Regions from separate parts of the Nitrospira defluvii genome, predicted to be linked through region 2. Evidence: riboswitches for the same ligand, from Rfam matches in the RefSeq annotation. Region 2 holds a riboswitch; the other holds the start of a gene.
The links. Region 2 has a riboswitch for fluoride ahead of KJA79_RS16265 (PepSY domain-containing protein). Riboswitches for the same ligand answer to the same signal wherever they lie in the genome.
Positions count from the first base shown of each region.

Region 1: another riboswitch for fluoride. It lies ahead of KJA79_RS07035 (ATP-binding cassette domain-containing protein); the one in region 2 lies ahead of KJA79_RS16265 (PepSY domain-containing protein).

Region 1 is NZ_CAJNBJ010000001.1:1,444,827-1,447,899, reverse strand. Features, by position in the region: gene KJA79_RS07045 (hypothetical protein) at 25-600, shown strand; gene KJA79_RS07040 (sulfite exporter TauE/SafE family protein) at 756-1,487, shown strand; fluoride riboswitch at 1,586-1,660, shown strand; gene KJA79_RS07035 (ATP-binding cassette domain-containing protein) at 1,681-3,073, shown strand, end outside.
Region 2 is NZ_CAJNBJ010000017.1:246,033-249,105, reverse strand. Features, by position in the region: gene KJA79_RS16275 (hypothetical protein) at 1-219, shown strand, start outside; gene KJA79_RS23375 (MerR family DNA-binding protein) at 471-914, shown strand; fluoride riboswitch at 1,168-1,247, shown strand; gene KJA79_RS16265 (PepSY domain-containing protein) at 1,441-1,737, shown strand; gene KJA79_RS16260 (2,3-bisphosphoglycerate-dependent phosphoglycerate mutase) at 1,823-2,452, shown strand; gene KJA79_RS16255 (universal stress protein) at 2,656-3,073, shown strand, end outside.

The DNA of each region.
Region 1 (3,073 bases), on a different contig from region 2:
CTAGGGCAGGTGTACCAAGACAGCATGCGGGAGCTCGGCGCGCTTGTCTGCCTCATCGTCCTCCTCTCAGGCTCCCCCCTTGGAGCTGAGGATCTCCCTCTCACGCGCAATGTGCCGATCCCGGACTTTCAGAACCGCACTGAGAACGCCAAACCTTACAATTTCGACGCCCCGCCCGAAGGCATGTTTCGCCGCATCGTGCTCGCCGAGGGATTCGATGAAGAACTGGGGTTTCAACGGACCCATGAAATCGTTCCCGTCGCCCCCACAGAGCAGTTCACCGCCGGATCGAAGCCGATTTTCATCGTGTTCGAACTGCACCAGCACTATCAATCGTTTCAAGTATTCGGGCGCTGCTATCCCGAGCCGGAAGCAGGAGCCGCGGGGCAACCGGTCGTGGCCGAAGACGCCATGTACATCGCCCTGGAAGACCAAACCGGCTACCTCACATTGCTCCCCGCGGAAGGCAGTTGGAAACCCGGTCGCTATAAAGTGGAAATCCACGCTGGCGAACAGATCAACGACATGAGCTTGATGGGCACCATGCGCTTCACCGTCTCCGCTCCGCCCGATCGCCCGGTTCCCTCCAAGCCACAATAACCCCGCAGGCATGCCGTTCCATCAACCGCCGATCACCTCCTCGACGCCATTTACACTGTTTGACCGGCGCTACGACCCTGCGCTATATCCGACAGCAACCGTAAGAGGCACAAGCCGGGCCGAGAAAAGCCCGCGCCGGATGGGACAGCGTCACCATGCACTGGGACATTCTCGCAACGATTCTCCTGACGGCCACCATTCAATCCCTCTTCGGCGTCGGCGTCCTCCTGTTCGGCACCCCGATTCTGCTGGTCTTGGGCTACGACTTCATCACCACCCTGACCACACTCCTGCCGATCTCGCTGGCCATCAACCTGCTCCAAGTCAGTAAGGACTATCGGCAGATTCATCTTCCGTTCTACCGGCAGATCCTCACCCTCTCGATTCCCTGCGTCATCCTCTGGCTTCTGCTGGTGACGACACGCAAACTGAACATCGGCGGCATCGTCGGGGTTTTTCTGATCGTGGCCGCCCTGAAAAGCGTATATCCGCCGTTTCAACGAGTCATCGAATCACTCGTACGGTATGAGCGTACGTACTTCGTGGTGATGGGCATGGTGCATGGCTTGACCAATCTGGGCGGCTCACTGCTGACGGCCATCATTCACAGCAAGCCATACGACAAAGACCAGACCCGCGCCACCACCGCGGTGTCCTACGGGACCTTTGCGCTCTTTCAACTCCTGACGCTCGGGCTCTCCCTTGGTCCTTCGACCATCGCCACCCCCACGACTGTCTTATACCTGGCCGCGGGCATCAGCATGTTCCTGGGCACCGACCTGCTGCTCTACAGCAAGATGAGCACGGATCGATACCGGACCACGTTCGCGGTATTTCTGTTTCTGTCGGGCACCGCGCTGATTTTCAAATCGCTCTTCCTGCGTTAGCCCCTCCACGGCCTCAGCGACAGGCTCAGCGAACCGAGAACCGTCGATTGTCTTGACGGCGGCAGGGATGCCGGTCTAGACTTCGCACTGTTCCTGACGAGTCCCAAGGTGATGGAGTTCACCGAGAACCGCCGACCGCCCTTCCGCGCCCGGCTGATAACTCCTACCAGCGCCCCACGCGGTAGGAGCCTCTTTGAGCGAACAGCCCACGACCAGCCCGGCCTATCCGCAATATCAACTGACCCGGGTCCTCCGCGACATCTTCACGCACTTGAGCCTCCTCCTGACGCTCGAACGGTCGATGCTCGGTATCATCGCCTCATACGCCGTCGCGATCGGATTCTTCCTTCTCTGCGTCCCCATCGCCGTCCAGGAATTGGTCAGCACCTTCTCCTTTGCCATGGAGCCGCGGATGATCTTTACGCTGACGATCTTCGTCGCCAGCTCGCTGACCGGGGTCGCCGCCTTCCGCGTGCTCCAGGCGCGCGCGGTCGAAACGCTCCAGCAGCGGATCTATACACGCATCGCCATCGCCTTCACGCGGCTGCTTCCTCGCTTGCGTGACGACACGTTCGCGCCGCAACAGGCCCATCGATTCATGGAGGCTGACTTACTCACCCGGGCGCTGGTTGCCATGGTGGCGGATCTGTTCAACGTCGCGGTGGTCGGCACCATCGGGGTGACCATGCTGATCCTGTTTCACCCCTACTTCACCCTCTACATTCTGGTCCTGATTCTGGGCTTTGTCGGACTGCTGACACTCTTCGGCCGCGGCGGCTTCTTCATCACCCTGGAGATGTCCCGACTGCACTACCAGATTTTCGGCTGGATTCAGAACATCGCACACAACCTCCCGCACCTTCGCGCGGCAGGCGACAGCCCCTATCTGCTGGAACGCACCGATGGCCTCACCCGCCTCTATGCCCGTATTCGACAACGCCGCTCGGATACCTTGACCGGAAGGCAGTACAAGGCCGCCGCTCTCTGGCAGGTGGTCGGCCACAGCGGACTCATCATTACCGCCGGACTTCTCGTCGTCGACGGCCAATTGACCGTGGGCCAATTCGCCGCCGCCGAGGTGCTGGTGGGGAATCTGCTGGTGAACATGGACACGTTGGCACGACGCATGGTGGCCATGTTTTTCGCCTTCGTCTCCTGCCGGGAAATCGCCGCCGTGTTTTCACTACCGACAGAAGAAGAGCAGGCCAAGGAGGATGTACCGGCGATGCAATTCGGGGTATCAGGTATTCGGCTGACCTGCCGGAACCTGTCCTATACCAGTCCGGATGGAAGCACGATGTTTCAGAACGTCTCGCTGGAGGTGTCACCAGGAGAAAAGGTCGCCATCCTCTGCAGCAGCAATCCCGCCAAGACCGCTCTCGCCAAAGTGCTGGCCGGGCTTCATCCCCCGACCACAGGCTTCGTCCGGTACAACGAAATGAATCTGGTCGAAGTGAAGCGGGATGCCATCAGCCGGGTACGCGGCCTCATCCTGGACTCTCATCCGACGTTGCTGGACGGCACGCTGGAGGACAACCTCACCCTCGGGCGACCGAGCATCGAATATGACGACCTCCAATGGGCCC
Region 2 (3,073 bases):
GCTCAGACCCACAATACGATCATGGTTCATTTGGAATCTCTATTGGGCCCTATCGACAGAACACCGGGGGCCATGATGCGCGGCCTTAGCCAGCAATTCACTTGGCGAGGTCCCCAGAGCGAGATCAATCTCACATATGATGGCATTCAGGAACGCGGATATATCTTTATCGAGAACCGCACGTTAGCTCCCAGATTCAATGATTCCATTCCGGAATAATGCATTCTAATTCTTTCATGCGGTACGGTCTTTACTCGGGTTGTACTAGGACAGGCTCGGATACCACTCCTAACGTCGACTCCACAAGTCTACAGGAGGCGAGGGGCCGGACGGCACTGGTAAAGTTTCAACCCATGACGTCATGATGCCAGAACCCCCAGCGGGTTTGCCATCATGACTTGAAGCCGCAAAATCCACTTGAACTTTACCGTAAGAGGAGGGTTTATCCTTACCGCAGAGGAGAGGGGAGCGTGGACAGGGCATTGACTATCCGAAAGCTGGCAACTGAAACAGGCGTGTCGTCAAAGACTCTACGCTATTGGGAGAGCTGTGGGCTTTTGCCAAAGCCTGCGCGTACACACACCGGCTATCGGGTCTATCCTGTCGAAGCAGTCCGATGGGTCCAATTTATCAGGAAGGCCAAGAGCATCGGGTTTGCCTTAGCGGAGATTCGAACGCTCTTTGCATCACCCAAGCAGGGGAGCAAAACCTGCGAGACTGTAGATGCATGGGCCAGAAAGAAATTGAAGACCTTGGACCAGCAGATCGAGCTATTGACTCAGCTCCGGACTCAACTGGAGCAGCATCGTCGGCGCTGGCGGGGTCGATTTCCCTGCCCGCCATTGGGTCCGCATGAAATCTGCTGCCTGATCGAAGAACTCCCTTCTCCTACTGCTGAGTCGAGAAGGAGGTGAGTGGTATGCGTCTCATCTTGACTGTTTTGCCTGCCTCGGTTGTGGTCGTGCTGCTGAGAACATGGCCTACCTTGGCGACTTTCGTAGAAGACTGTCCTTCCTGTCCGTTCTGTCCATAAGCATCGAAGGCCGGGAGCCCGATTGAGGCTCCCGGCCCTATCCATTGCTCACAGATTCAAACTTTACCAGTGCCGGCCGGACCGGGATCTTGACTCTCCCGATTGCTGTATGTACAGTGAATCATAGGTCATCATAAATTCTTGGTGATGGAGTTCACCAACAACCGTTCTGCCGGTCGAACCATGACGCAGGACTGATAACTCCTACCAGAGGCCATCTGGTAGGAGTTTTTTGTTGAGCCAGCCACTCCCACTCACAGCCCCTCCTACCAATATTGTTTCACTCTCAGTCACCGTTGAGACGCGTGACCGTCGACGTGTATCACCGCGCCAGGATTGTTGCCTCTGTTGCGGAACCCTATTGGCAACGGCAAGGCCGTCTTCACGTCTCACGAAGGGAGGACGTCATGGATTTCAGAACTGCCATTCTGGCGTTGGTCTTGTTTGTGAGCTTGCTCATCTTTGGAATCGGCCTGTTCAGAGTTAGTTTTGGCGACGAGCCGCATTCGCCCGCCGTCGACATGCGGCAAGCCACACAAATTGTGCTGGAGCAGTTCCCACATGCCCGAATTCTGGAGATGGAGCTGGATACAGACGATGGTAGGTTAGTGTACGAAGTTGAACTAATCACCGCCGAAGGACAGAAAAAGGAGATACACATCAACGCCACGACGGGGCGGATCGAAAAGATCGAATATGATTGACGCTTCGCATAAGTGCCAGCGCGGTCCTGACATTCCTGGCGGGAGCGGAGCGTGACCTAATGACCCCACTATTAGGAGTTGAACGGTGGGACACTTCGTGCTGCTTCGACATGGCCAGTCACAATGGAATCTCGAAAATCGCTTCACCGGATGGATTGATGTGCCGCTATCGACAAAAGGCGGCGAGGAAGCATTGGCTGCCGCGCAGCAGCTGAGCAGGTACCGATTGGATCGGGCCTTTACTTCCAAGCTCGTCAGAGCAACTGACACACTAAGGATTGTATTAGCTGCCATCGGCCAAGGACGGATACCTATCGAGGAGAATCAGGCGCTGAACGAACGGATGTATGGAGATCTACAAGGGCTGAATAAAGATGAGACGGTCAATCAGTACGGAGCGAAGCAGGTAGAAGTATGGCGGCGAAGCTACGATGTGCGACCGCCAGGAGGGGAAAGCCTGAAAGATACCGCCGCGCGGGTCCTGCCCTACTATCAGGAACGGATTCAGCCTGCGGTGGAAAAAGGCGACACGGTGCTCATTGTCGCGCATGGCAATAGTCTCCGGGCGTTGGTCATGCATCTTGAAGATTTGTCATCCCAACAAATTGTGGATCTCACCATTCCCACAGGGGCTCTCGTCGTCTACGCCCTGGCCGACCAAGGCAAACTTGTCCGTCAGGATAGGGATGCTGCTTCACGTGCCAGGAAACTATGAGGAGCGCTGGACTTCCGGTGGTACAGCCGGTCTGCCTGCGTCCGTTGGCATGAGAGCTTGATGAATGGCCCGGAAGCGAGATGGACTGCTCGTAAGGCTTCCCCAATAGCCGAGCGGTATGCCTGACGCCGTAGAGTCGTGCAGAATCACGGTTCACATGTAGGCCCAGGCATTTTCCTTGAGCTTTATGAAAGGCATGAGACATGTTTCCTTCTTCCAACATCGCCACACGTCCTCTGTTTCAGAAAATTCTTGTCGCCAATGATGGTTCGGAAGGAGCCCGCAAAGCGCTCGTGACGGCCATCGAGTTGGTTCAAATCTATGAAGCCGACCTGCACGTCGTGACGGTGGAAGAGTGTCTGCCGCAACACCAAGGCTCGGTGGTCGGCGGTGAATTGCGACCCAAGCCGAAGGTTGCTGACTATTTACGAAGAGTACTAATCCAAGCTGGCTTGACTGCCACGGCGTCACGAGAGCGACTGACGCCGCATCTGCTTGCAGGTCATGAAGTGGAAGCAATCGTGACATTCATCGCGGAACACCAGTTTGACCTCTTGATCGTCGGCTTCATGGGCCACTCAAAGATCTTTGGTCAGGAGTGGGGCAGTACTTCTCAAAACC